2 regions of the Ligilactobacillus ruminis ATCC 27782 genome follow, and region 1 is predicted to be linked to the other one. Evidence: predicted binding sites of a transcription regulator. Region 1 holds the regulator's gene; the other holds the start of a gene.
The links. Region 1 encodes LexA, which represses DNA repair genes until DNA is damaged. Its sites were predicted from a motif close to CNAACANNTGTTNG; they were not measured.
Positions count from the first base shown of each region.

Region 2: a site for LexA is predicted at 1,144-1,157, ahead of LRC_RS06905 (replication-associated recombination protein A). Genes of this name have one in related genera too.

Region 1 covers NC_015975.1:886,659-893,749, reverse strand. Annotated here, with positions in the region: gene LRC_RS04535 (ABC transporter ATP-binding protein) at 1-1,485, opposite strand, end outside; gene LRC_RS04530 (ABC transporter ATP-binding protein) at 1,485-3,245, opposite strand; gene LRC_RS04525 (YneF family protein) at 3,334-3,558, opposite strand; gene LRC_RS04520 (DUF896 domain-containing protein) at 3,659-3,910, opposite strand; gene lexA (transcriptional repressor LexA) at 4,078-4,707, shown strand; gene recN (DNA repair protein RecN) at 4,808-6,496, opposite strand; gene LRC_RS04505 (arginine repressor) at 6,514-6,972, opposite strand; gene LRC_RS04500 (TlyA family RNA methyltransferase) at 6,988-7,091, opposite strand, start outside.
Region 2 covers NC_015975.1:1,382,901-1,389,991, reverse strand. Annotated here, with positions in the region: gene LRC_RS06905 (replication-associated recombination protein A) at 1-1,113, opposite strand, end outside; gene LRC_RS06900 (hypothetical protein) at 1,235-3,292, shown strand; gene LRC_RS06895 (YueI family protein) at 3,542-3,988, opposite strand; gene rpsD (30S ribosomal protein S4) at 4,101-4,709, opposite strand; gene LRC_RS06885 (GAF domain-containing protein) at 4,911-5,369, opposite strand; gene LRC_RS06880 (septation ring formation regulator EzrA) at 5,481-7,091, shown strand, end outside.

The DNA.
Region 1 (7,091 bases):
CCTCTGTCCGGCTGAAAAAGCTCCTCCGCGTTCAAAGACCTTTGAATCATATTTTTGCGGAAGTTTTTCGATAAATGACGAAGCATTGACAAATTCAGCTGCTTCTTTGACTTGTTCATCGGTAATCGATTTGTCATACATCCTGATATTCGTCTTGATGTCGCCATAAAACAAGAACGGCTCTTGCAAAACAAGTCCCAGCTTGCTCCTCAGTTCGGCAGTCGAATAATCTCTGATGTCATGTCCGTCGATTAAAATCTGACCGCTCGAAAACTCATAAAATCGCATTAAAACATTGATGATTGAACTTTTGCCGCTGCCGGTATGTCCGACCAAAGCAACGGTCTGCCCTGGTTCAACGGTAAAATTGATGTTTTTCAAAACCGGATTGTCTTCATCGTAACCAAAAACAACATCCTTAAACTCGATTCGCCCGGCAGTAATTTCAGCATCAGACTCTTCATTTTGCTTAGGGGCATACGTTTTTTCGTCCATGATTTTCAAAATGCGACTTCCGGCAACGATTCCGTCCTGAAAAACGGACATGTAATCCATCACATTCGTCATCGGATTGAAGAAGTTTTGCACATACGACAGGAACGCATAGATAACACCTGCCTTGACGAAATTATCCAATCCTTGAACGCCAAAATATGTCAAAGTTACCAACTCAGCCAAATTGAACAATAACGTAACAATCGGAAAGAGCAGCAATGAGTTGATCTTGATCATCTTGAAACGCATCTGCATATATGCTTCGTTTTCATCTTCAAATTCATGCGTGATTCGTTTTTGTTGCCTGAATTGCTGAATAATGCTGATTCCCATCAAAGATTCGTTCAGTTTCGTGTTGATTCGACTGAGATATTCGCGCAGGCGCCGATAAATTTTTGAACTTAATTTTTCATAAAGATAAGTCGTCGCAAAAATCACCGGCAAAAAAATCAGAGTCAGACAAGCTAACGAAACGCTCACGCTTGCCATTGCGAAAAATGCTGAAATAACCGAAAAACTTGCGACAAAAATCGTCAAAAAAAGCGTCCAAAAATCAAATAGCGTTTTCGTATCGTTCGTAACCCTTGAAACGATGGAACCCGCAGGCACGTTATCAAAATATTTGAGTCCTAACGTATGAAGCTTTTTAAAAAGTTCAACGCGAATTCTTTCAAGCGTTCGTTCGGCACCCATTCCAAAGGCAAACTGTTGTATGAACTGAGTTGCCGCCTTAATGATCGTTCCTAAAAAATACAGTCCGGCAAATGCCCAAATCATATTCATCGTCGTGTTCGAATTCGTCAGGTAATGATCAAGGTAGTATTGCAATGCACGAGGCAATGCGATATTGATCAGACTCAAAACAAGCGCAAACACGATTGCCGTAATGAACTGCCCTTTAAATTCCATTGCGTAAGGAATCAAGCGTTTAATAATCGTTTTTTGCTCTTTTCTTGTAAATGATCTTGCCCAAACCGACTCATGTTTCATTATGCCTCATCCCCCTTTCCGATATTTTGCTCAAGTCGCTGCATCTCAAACGTTTTTTGGTACCATCCTCCGTTTTGGGCAAGCTGCTCATGCGTTCCTCGTTCAACGACCGTCCCATGATCGATTACGATAATTTCATCGGCTCCCATAACCGAGCTCAAACGGCTGGCAACCATGATTGTCGTGCGATCCGCACGATTTTTCTTGATTCGTTCAAGAATGTGCTTTTCCGTTTTTGCGTCGACAGCAGAAAGCGAATCGTCCAAAATCAACAGTTCGGGCGAAACCATCAGTGCTCTGGCAATGGCCAAGCGTTGTTTTTGCCCTCCTGAAAGAGAGACGCCCATTTCCCCGACTTCAGTATCATAGCCTTCCTGCATCTGAACGATGTCTTCATCAAGATCGGCAGTATAGGCAGCTTTTTCGACTTCTTTTTGATCGGCCAAAGGCTTGGCAAACCGAATGTTTTCACGAATGCTTGTTGAAAATAAGAAGCTTGTCTGCGGAACATAACCGATTTGCGTCAGGAAATCCTGCATTTGATAATCGCGAATATCATGACTGCCAAACGTGATCTTACCGTCATAGCTGTCAAATTCACGCATCAAAAGACGTAAAATCGTGGATTTCCCGGCACCGGTTCGGCCAACGATTCCAAGTACTTTGCCAGGTTTTACCTCAAATTTGACATTTTGCAAATTGACGCCGCGATCTTTTTGATCAGGATACTTAAATTCCTTAATGTCAAATGCAAGCTCTCCTTCAACATCTGAATGTTCTTCAAGTTTTGGCTGAACCCAGTGATTCTTTTCTCCAAGAAGCAGCATGATTCGATCGTAGCTGGCAGTGCCGCGTTCAAGAATGTTGAACAAACGTCCGATAGCAAACATCGGCCAAATCAATTCAGACAGATAAGAAACAAACGATACGAGCTGCCCGATTGAAATCGTTCCGTTCAAAACCGAACTGCCTCCGTAAACAATCGTCATAATGTATGAAAACCCCAAAATAATCGTCGTTGCCGGATCAAACAAGGAATCAATCACGATCGATTTTTTGTCGGCAGCAATCGTCTTGTCAACATGACGTTCAAAATCTTCAATGTCCTGCTTTTCCTGTCCAAGCGTTTTAATAACCTTGACGCCTGTAATGCTTTCTTGCGTCTTATTGTTCAGATCTGAAAATGCAGCCTGGGCATCACTGAACGCATCATGAATCTTCTTGCCAAGATATGTTGCTTCCAAAGCTAAAAAAGGCAAAGGAATGATTGCTAAAATAGTCAAGCGCCAGTCAACGAAGATGCACATCGCAATCAAAGTCGAACAGCCCGTCATCAACGAATCTGCCAAAGTCAAAATTCCTGAACCTGCGACTTCTCTGACCGCATCAACGTCATTGGTCGCATGCGCCATCAAATCACCGACGCGATGGTTGGCATAAAACGTCTGATCCATCTTCATAAAATGCTGAAAAAGACGACTTCTGATTTGCCTTTCTAAAATAAATGACGTGCCAAATATGTATTTTCTCCAAACATAACGCATCAGATATCGCATAACGGAACTGAAAAGAAAAATCAAAAGCATTAGACACAAAAAATTTGGTTTCAGGTTTCTCTGCGAAATGGCATCAACGATGCTTCCGATCACCTTAGGAGGAACGATTGTCATGATTGCCGTCACGAACAGAGCTAAAACGCCGATAACGTAACGTTTTTTCTGTTCTTTGAAAAACCAGTCCAAACGTTTAAAAATACCCAAAATAAACACCCCTTTTCTAAAAAATAAAAAAGCCAGGCACGCAGAAATCGCATCCCTGGCTTGATTTCAGCAAGATTTAAACATATGATCATTTCTTATCCATGTTTGCTTTCATTGCTGTCATCATTTGGTGAAGTTTCTTTTCGGAAGGCTTTTGGCCCATTTGGACCATCATCGTCCTTAACATTTGCTCATTGATAGGAGGATTCTTCTTTAAATAATCTTCCATATACTTGCGAGCCGCAAAAAAACCACCTGCAAAGCAAGCCAAGCCCACTAATACGATGATCAGCACTAAGACTGGTGTCGACATACTAACGCCCCCTTCTGATTAAAACTAAGTCTCAACAAATAATTTTACACAATATCAAATAAAAAATAAAGTGAAACCTCAAGAAACTTTACCTTGTCTGCTAATCATCACGCAATCCGCGTTTCCTTTGGATGTTTTTAACCTTCTCGGGCGTGACTTCCTTACCGTCTTTATCATAAATTTGAAGCATTTCAATTCGATTTCTGAATCCTTCGCGAAAAATAGACAAGTATGTCTCGCGAAGGCTTTTTTGTTCTTCTTTTTCTTCCGGAGTCAGACCGACAGTCTTTTTCCTGTTGGCCAACTCATTGATTCGATCGATGAGATTTTGCGGAATTTGACCATTATCCATCAATGGAGCCTCCTATTTTTAAATTCAACATGGCTAATGATATCTGAAATTTAAGAAAAAAACAAGTTTTTTGCTCACACGTTCGGAAAAGTTTTTGAACGAACTTTAGTTTGATTATCGATTGATTTATGTTATAATGATAACAAAATATAAAAGGGGGTGTACCCATGCCAAAAAAGCCATCAGAAAAACGCCAAATCAAGGTTTTGCGCTACATCTACAACACGGTTCAAGAGAAAGGCTATCCTCCAACCGTTCGCGAAATTTGCAAAGCAGTGGAACTTTCTTCCACTTCAACGGTTCACGGTCATTTGGCACGTTTAGCCAAACGCGGCTATCTCAAAAAAGACCCGACCAAGCCGCGTGCAATGGAAATTACGCCAGAAGGCCTGGAAGCCATCGGTGAGACTCCCAAGAAAACGAAAATTCCGGTTATCGGTACCGTCACTGCCGGTGCGCCAATTCTTGCCGTTGAGGAAACAACCGAGTATTTTCCGCTTCCTCCGGAATTTGAAAGCGCAGATGACTTGTTCATGTTGACAATTCGTGGCGAAAGCATGATCAATGCCGGAATTTTAAACAGTGATCAGGTTATTGTCCGCAAGCAGAACTATGCTGATAACGGGGACATCGTTATTGCGATGACCGAAGATAACGAAGCAACTTGCAAACGATTCTTCAAAGAACGTGACCATTACCGCTTGCAACCGGAAAATGATACGATGGCACCGATTATTTTAAACAGCGTCAGCATCGTTGGCAAAGTAATCGGTCTGTATCGTAATATGATTCGATGACTCAAATAATAAATGCGATTGCCCCATGAAAAGAAGGCAATCGCTTTTTTTACGAACAAAGGTCGCTGCCTTGCCCTAAGGTTTGACAACAACCTTTGTTTTAATTTTTTCTTGTCTCTTTGGCCATCTTGAAAAGTTCCTGCGCATGCTCCAAAGTCAATTCCGTAATCTTTGATCCGGACAGCATTCTTGCCAACTCTTGGACCCTTTCGCTATTATTCAAGAACTTGACGTGCGTTTCGGTTCTTCCGTCGATGACGTGCTTTGCAATAAAGTAATGGTGATCAGCAATTGCCGCAACCTGAGGCAGATGCGTAATGCAAAGAACTTGCGAATTACGAGAAATCAGACTGATTTTTTCAGCAATTGCCTGAGCAACGCGTCCGCTGACGCCGGTATCGACCTCGTCAAAAATAATGCTTGTTACGCCTTGTTTTTGTGCAAAAATAGTTTTCAAGGCCAGCATGATTCGCGATAATTCACCACCGGATGCAATTTTTGCCAGTGCGCCCATTTCTTCGCCAGGATTCGTTTGAATGTAAAATTCAACCCGATCAATCCCGTCTTCATTCAATTCAGCTGCATTTTCCTTAAGAAACTTGACTTCAAAAACGGCTTTATCCATGCAAAGTTCAGCAAGCTGCTGATGAATCGCTTTTTCCAGACCTTTAGCCACGGCTTTTCTTCTTTCGCTAAGCTTTGCAGCTAAAGACAGCGCCTCAGACCGTGCCTTTTTGACGCTTTCTTCTTGTTCGCTTGAGTCTCTGTCAACTTGCTGCATTTCGTCAAGTTCGGCAGAAATTTTCTCAAAATATGCCAAAATCTGCGGAATCGAGTCTCCGTATTTGCGCTTTAACTGATGAATCGTTTCAAGTCTTGCTTCGATTTCATCCAAGCGATTTTCATCCCACTCCATTGTATCAAGCTCATTTGAAACGTCTCTGCCGACATCTTGCAGGCCGTAAAAAGCCTCTGAAATTTTATCGGCTATCGAACTCAGTTTGTCGCTGATTCCTGCAACCTTGTTCATTTCCTCCATGACGTTTCCAAGCACGCCCAAAACATCGAATTCTTCGCCGTTAAAGGCTTCATAGCCCGTTTCAAGCGCATCATGAATCATTTGGTAATTGTCAAGCTCTTCTTTTTCCGAAAGAAGTTTTTCTTCTTCGTCAGAGACCAGATTGGCCGACTTGATTTCCTGAACCTGAAACTGCAGCATGTCCATCCTTTGCGCCCACTGCTTTTCGTTCGTCTCTCTTTTTTCAAGTGACTTTTTCTTTTTCAAAAAATCCGCATATCGTTCATGATACTCGTTTAAAAGCGGAGCAAGAGAATTGTCGAATCCATCGAGCAGCTTGATGTGATTTTCAGGATGCATCAATTCCTGATGTTCGTTTTGGCCATGAATATCAATCAGCGTTTCGCCAACGCGACGAAGCGTGGTCAAGTTGACCATCGCCCCGTTGATTCGACAAATATTTTTACCGCTTCGATAAATGTCGCGCTGCAAAATAAGGCCGTCGCTTTCAACGTCAATTCCGAATTCATCGAGAACGTCATTTGTCTTTGAATCTCCGGGAACGTCAAATAATCCTTGAATCACGGCTTTGTTTGCACCTTTTCTGATAAAATCGACCGAACCTCGTCCACCGGAAAGCAATCCCAAGGCATCAATGATAATTGATTTTCCGGCACCGGTTTCACCGGTCAGGACCGTCATTTGGCTTTGAAACTCCAGATCCATTTTTTCAATGATTGCAAAATCGCGAATCGTCAACTCTTGAAGCAAAATATGACCCCCTGAAACTATTCTTCGCCAATCATGTCAAGGAGCTTGTGGTGTATCTTTTGTGCATCCTCGTCCGACTTGGCAAACAGCATCACCGTATCATCATCACCCAAGGCCGCAAATACCTCATCATATGCCATCTGCGTAATCAAACTGGTAATAACCGGGCCGTTTCCGGGCAAAACCTTAAACACGCACATGTCGCGCAAGAAATCTGACGATACGTATGCCTCTTTCAAAATGCGATTGAGTTTCTTTTCAGTACTTGTCTTGACAGAAGGTGGAACGCTGTAACGATACTCTCCATTTGGCGTTGGCACCTTCAAAAGCTGCATGTCTTTAACGTCGCGCGAAATCGTTGCTTGAGTTACTTCGATTCCCTTAGCTTGCAGAATCGCAACCAAATCTTCCTGACGATAAATGTCATTTTCTTGCAGAATCCTTCGAATGATGCGCTGTCTGTCTATTTTCCTCATTTATCTCACCTTTCTCTACTTACGTTCAAGAACGGCATGTGCCTGTTTAACGACTGCCGCTGCATCAACTTCGGGCATGATTTTTCCCTCTCCGTCAACGGATTTCAGGTGTATCAGAA
Region 2 (7,091 bases), 500 kb from region 1:
ACTCGTCCCGTGACCGAGTTTTTCTGCTCCTTTATAGTGAGCATCCTTCAAGTGATTTGGGACCTCACCTCCGTGGCCCTTTCTGATATCGTCAAGAGCAGCATCAATTGCCTGAATTCCTGAATTTGATTTTGGCGAAATGCAAAGCTCAATTACGGCATCGGCCAAAGGAATTCGTGCTTCAGGCAATCCCAATCGTTCAGCTGCGAGCACGGCAGAAACGGTTCTTGAACAGGCAGGGGGATTGGCTAATCCGATATCTTCATAGGCAATGGTCAGCAATCTTCTCATGACGCTGATCAAGTCGCCCGCTTCAAGCAATCGGGCCATGTAGTGCAAGGCCGCATTCGTATCGGAACCGCGAATCGATTTTTGGAATGCCGAAATCACGTCATAATGCGCATCACCGTCCTTATCATGCGTGAGCGCTTTTTTTTGAATGCATTCCTCAATGATTTCAAGCGTGACGTGAACATGATTGCTTTCATCCGTTGGCGTTGACATTACGGCCAATTCCAGTCCGTTCAGCGCGCTTCTCAGATCGCCGTTCGTTGCCCGCGCCAAGTGAATCATGGCATCATCGTCCAATACGACATGGTATTTTCCGAGACCGCGCTCATCGTCTTGGAGAGCCCTGTTAATGGCAGTTTTAATATCTTCTTCCGAAAGTTTTTGGACTTCAAAAATCTGCGTTCGACTGCGAATGGCAGGATTGATGGAGATATAAGGATTTTCTGTTGTCGCGCCAATCAAAATGATTTTGCCGCTTTCAAGCAGCGGCAACAAAAAATCCTGTTTAGGCTTGGTCAGGCGATGAATCTCATCGAGCATCAAAATGACCGTTCCGCTCATTTTTGCCTCCAACGCAACCTGTTCAAGCTCTTTTTTGGAGTCGGTCGCTGCATTTAAAATGCGAAAAGCATATTTCGTCGAACCGGCAATCGCACTTGCAATGCTGGTTTTGCCTGTTCCGGGAGGACCGTAAAGAATCATTGATGATAAAAGTTTTGCCTGAACCATTCGGCGAATAATCTTGCCTTCTCCGACAAGGTGACGTTGTCCGACGATTTCGTCAATGTCTTTTGGACGCATGCGAAATGCGAGTGGTTTCATCGAATCACTTCCTTATGCTTATATTTTACGCCAACGCTTGTTCGAAAGACAACTTAAAGAGACATGATAGTGATGAAAACTGCATGTTTTGGTATAATATAGATAACAATTTTTGCAAAGGATGAGAATCGTGAAATTTGACGAAATCGGAAATGTAATTGAAAAAGAGAAAATGACGGGGGCTTTGTTTAATATTGCATGGAAGGTTTCAAGGCCGCGTCAGGTCGTCAGAAGAGACGGATCGCTTGGAAATGCAGAGCTTGAGCAAAAGGACAATCCCTATTTGAAAGTTTCAAAGGGGGTAGTCGAGCTGACCACTCGTTCATGGCTTTCGGCATCAAAACTTTTCTTCGACATGAAGCTTCAAGAGCATACGCTGAGAAAAGCAATCGGAGACGATGCTTATTTATGGCCTTTTTCTTGCGGAATTAAAAAAGATTCAAAACTTGACCCTAAAATTCTTTTGCGATTTCCGGAAGGGTTGTTCAAGGAACTTTACGAATCTGAGTTTAAGCGAAGCAAAATTTCTTATATGACCTTCAGAAATCAGGTTTATATGAAAGTTTTGCGCGGTTTTGTCTCAAAAAGGTGGTTTTTGGAATACCTTTTTGGAGCAACTCCGTATGATTTTGCAGCGGGTGAAGTCGAGGGAAAAAGTTCACCGAAACGTTCCGCTTCAAACAACATAAATCCTGTTGTCCAAAAACAGGCGGACAATTTAAATTACTTGAGTCTCAAAAAATACCTTGAAACGTCTGATCGAACAAATCCGGACGGAATCATGCCGAACGGAAACTATGCAGATCTGAACGAAATGAAGGATCAAGGAATTCATTATCTGCAGATCGAAACGGTAGATTATGATCCACGCAGCATTTTAGGAGTGACTCCGCTCATGATTTCAACGTTAGAGCTTATGGCAGGGTATTTTTTAATGACCGAAAACGTTGATGAAAGCATTTTAAACGATTCAAGAAGTTTCAGCCTTAATGTGGCAAAAGAAAGTCCCTATGCTAAATCGGACGTGGTTACCAAAGCCCGCTTGTTTATGCAGGACATTTTGCGCTTTGGAGAAAAATTGGGCTTTTCAAAGATGCAAAGCGTTTCTGATGCTTTGAAAATAAGGATTGAAGAACCGGAAAATACTCCGGCCGCAAAACTGATCAGGCTGCAAGGAAACCAAAGCCTGTTTGATTACGGCATAAATTTGATGCAAAAAAATCAAAATGAGGTTTTAGATACCGGATTTGACGACGGAAGCGCTCGTTTGATTGAAGAGTCAATTTTAAACGGAATTTCATATCAGCCGGTAATTCCTGAAGCAAATATCGTGCAAATCGGCTCCAAAATGATCAAAAGCGGGATTCAGACAAGTTCAGACAGCGCGCTGATGAAAGAAATCTGGGATAAAAAATCGGTTGCCAAACAATTCGTTGAACAGTTCGGTTTCACCGTTTTGTCTGATTACATCGTCGGCAATCGCAGAAAGTTTGATGAGATTTTTCCGCGCGTCAAAGGAATGGCCGTTTCTGTCAAAAATGCTGAAGGTCCTTCAGATGAAAAAGCCTCCCTGTTCAGGTTGGCACCGACTAAAGAAGAGTTGTGGGATGCTGTTTCACGCATCATTCGCGATGGGAAAAAGGCGATGATCGAACTGGTGGTTCCAGGGTCCGTTTATCGGGCATTATTTTTCCAGGATCGAATTTTAAGCGTAATCGAACGCTTGCCTGCGGGAGTCGTCGGTGACGGAAGAAGAACGATCAAACAGTTGATCGACAGCAAAAATTTGTCTGACAAGACAAACCAAATCATCATCGGACCTTCCGAAAAAGAAACGATGGATGTTCAAGGAGTGACGCTTGAGACGATACCAGGGCGCGGAAACGAGGTTTTGCTTCGTTATGATGCGACAAGCGGGACCGGAAACCGCAGCTTGGAAGTTCTCGATGAAATTGATTCAAGCTATCTGGATGAGCTTTGCCGTTTGGCCAAGGCGTTGAGACTTCATGACGGAGCGCTTGACATTGTGATTCCAAATATCTATCAAAGATATGATGCCGACCATCCGGAGGCATTGATTTTCTTGAGTGCCCATGCAACTCCGAAACTTTCGATGCACGAAAACGTGCTCTTGATTGGAAATCAAAATATCGCAAAAAAAATCGTTATGATGCAGTAAAAAAGAGGCTTGGAATAATTATGCCTCAAACTAAAAACCCGGATGATTTGCAGTTAGTTGCAATCATTCGGGTTTTTAGTTAGTATTCATGACAATTCCCATGCTACGATGGAAATAAGCAAAAAAGTTTGTTTTCATGTATTAAAATTGAAAAAAGCTGGACAAAATCAGTCTCAAGCGGATTGTACTATGTCCGGCATTATGTTTAATTCAAGCCGGAAACGGGGCTTTTTTCTCCCAGTCTCTTTTTTAGCCGAAAAGTCTTTCCAGGAGAGAACGATGCTTAGGATGAGACGAATTCTCCGTTTTCTTAGGGTAGCACTCAAAAATATCAATTTTTTCTTTGTGAATGGCTTGAGTCTTGTCGCAAAAAACAACCGCGAAATCGGTTGAATCATTCGGGAGATTGTGATCGGACGTTGCAGTGAAATCAATGCCGTGATCATTTGCAAGCTTGACCAGTTTGGAAAGAGAAGCTGCATCGACCTGACCGTTGATAATCAGGCGGAAGTCCGGATGAATCGACATTTCTTGTGACAAATCAAGCAAACTTTCCGGGTTGTTTAGTTCTTCAAACGTGATGACGACATCGACTCTTTCGCGAAAAGTTCCAAGGTATTTGCGGCGTTCGTCAGGATTAATCTGGGGAGTTCCATACATTCCCTTGTTCATATGGTTTTGTAGTTCATCAGACATCGTTCAACCTTCTTTCTTGTTTTCATTCTAAAGTGTAACATGAAGAAGATAATTCAGACAACAAAAAACAGCCCCCATAAAGAGGACCGTTTCAACAAATTCACTTTGAAAATTAAAGTTTGTTGTAGTATTCAACGACAAGAGCTTCATCGATGTTTGCATCGAGTTCTTCACGTTCAGGAAGACGTACCAATGAGCCTTCCATCTTGTTTTCGTCGAATGAAACGAATGGTGCACGACCGACAACGGCTTCCAAAGCATCCTTAACGACTTGAAGGTTCTTTGAACGTTCACGCAAGGAAATAACTTGGCCAGGCTTTACTTCGTATGACGGAATGTCAACGCGCTTGCCATCAACCGTGATGTGACCATGGTTTACCAATTGGCGAGCTTGACGACGTGTCGTAGCTAATCCAAGACGGTAAACAACGTTGTCCAGGCGACGTTCCAAAAGAATCATGAAGTTATCACCGTGCTTGCCTTCGCGAATCTTGCCAGCCTTAACGAAAAGGTTAGCAAATTGACGTTCTGACAAACCGTACGTCATGCGAAGCTTTTGCTTTTCACGCAATTGCAAACCATATTCGGAAAGCTTGCGACGGTTGTTTTGACCGTGTTGACCTGGTGCGTAAGGACGACGTGCTAATTCTTTGCCTGTGCCTGAAAGGGAGATGCCTAAGCGACGTGAAACCTTCCAGGAAGGACCTGTATAACGAGACATTTAAAATTCCTCCAATTAAATAATTTGGAGTAAAATAATCCGTGCGAGTTTAGTATTCGTGCATTTCATTTTGCGATTTTCACCCTTGCAGCCGAAGGGTTACTCATACGAACCAAAACGGCAATGAAATGTTGACGTTCTTACCGCTCGCTGCTGCATTATTTTACACAACTGACATCGTATCAGATTGAATCTTTTGTGTCAAGACCATTTTGTGTTTTTAAGCAAGACTTCGACAAATCCGGAAAGTGCCGTTTCGTCTTCTTTGCTGAAACGATTTTTTGAAGGCGAATCGATGTCGAGCACACCAATCATTTGATTGTCTTTGATCAAAGGAATGACAATCTCAGAATTTGAGGCAGAGTCGCATGCGATGTGTCCCGGAAATTCATGGACGTTTGCGACGCGCAGGGCTTTTCTTTGTGAAAATGCAGTTCCGCAGACACCGGTGCCGTTTTTAATGTGCATACAGGCAACTTTCCCTTGAAACGGTCCAAGATCTAATGAATCGGTTTGTTCGTCATAAAGGTAAAAACCGGCCCAATTGACGTCTTTTAAGCTACTGTACAGGAGCGCCGACGCATTTGCCAGATTTGAAACGGGGTTATGCTCATTGAACAAAAGCGCGTCAAGTTGTTTCGACAACAGATTATCGGTCATAATTATTGAGGCCTCCAAGCGGTTATTTTTTATGTATCATATGTTATAATATAAGCAATTGTATTTAAATGCAAATTCGATGATTTGAAAGTAAGGGGCGGAATTCACATTATGATGGCAATTTTAATGACGATCATTGCCTTGGCGGTGGTGCTTTACGCTGCAGCAATGGTTTTCAAACGACGATATAAGATGCAGGCAGAAGAGGTAAGAAATCAAGTTGAAAGCATTGAAAAAGCGTCATTGGATGCGGATTTTGCCAATCTCAGCCGGATGACTCTTTCAGGCGAAAGTCTGACGGAAGTTGAAAACATGGATAAATCGTACCATTATCTGATGAATCGACGTTTGCCGGAGATTATCGAGGAATTGGATGAAATTGATGAACAGATTGAGGGATATCATGTTTTTTTGTCTAAGACGGGGCTTGAAACAACCAGGAAAAAGACCATGGACGCAATTTCTCAGTACCGTGAACTGGCAGCAAAGGTTTCACGAATTAAAAAACAGGCCGAAAGTCATCAGGAAGCAGTCAAGGAACTTAAAGACAAGTATCAAAGGATCAGAAAGATTTTGCTGACAAAAAATTTTTCGTATGGTCAAAGCATTGATGCCTTGGAATCAAGCATGCAAAATCTTGAGAATCTTTTTGAAGACTATATGAAGGTGCTTGAAAAGGGCGATTTGAAGAAAACGGATGAAATTCTCTCAGAACTTCGTCAAAAAACGCACGTGCTTGAAACAGCTCTTGATAAAATTCCGCCAATTTATAAGAACTACAAGAACGTTTATCCGGAACAGATGACAGAAATCAAAGAAGCCATCAGAAAGATGAAAGAAGAACGCTATGAGTTTGAGTTTGACTCTGAAAAGGTCATTTCTGAAACGGATGACCAAATAAAACGACTTGATGAAGGACTTGCAAAAATCGAAGTTGAAAATTGCGAATTACTCGACAACAAAATTTATGAAAATATCGAAAAACTGTATGATGCAATCGAAAAAGAATATAATGCCAAACTTCGCTTTGACAAGCGACTTTCCTATTTCAAAGACTTTATGGAACACGCTCGCAAACAGGAACGAGAACTGCTGATAGAGTTGGATCGACTTTCGATGAATTACGTATTCAATCACAATGAACCCGAAAACGCGCATAGTTTGGACGATATGCTGAAACGCATCGAAAAATGGTATCAGGGCTATGAGAACCGTGATGAAGAAATGAGCATCTGTTATTCCGAATATTACTCGCGGATGCTTGAAAATTTGAAGGATCTGGCTAATATTGAAAAGCGACAAAAAGAAATTTTCGACAGCGTGGCATCGCTTTTCAAGGATGAACAAGATGCAAAACGAGCCATTCAGAATTTTGATGCTGAAATGCATCGTTTGAAACGATCAATCGACAACCTCAACTTGCCTGGTCTTTCCAATGAATATCAGCAGTATTTCTTGAAAGTTTCAGCTGAAATCGTTGATTTGGCAAACGATTTGGGCAAGATTCAAGTCGACATGGATCAGATTGAGCATGATTTGATCAATACTCAATCCGATCTTGACGTTTTGGAGAAAAAGACTCAGGAAATAATCGATGCGTCAACATTGGCCCAGGAGTGCATCCAGTATGCCAATCGATATCGAGGCGAGTCAGAAGAAGTGGCCAATGCACAAAAAGAAGCAATCAGCCTGTTTGAAAAGTGCGATTACATAAAATCGCTT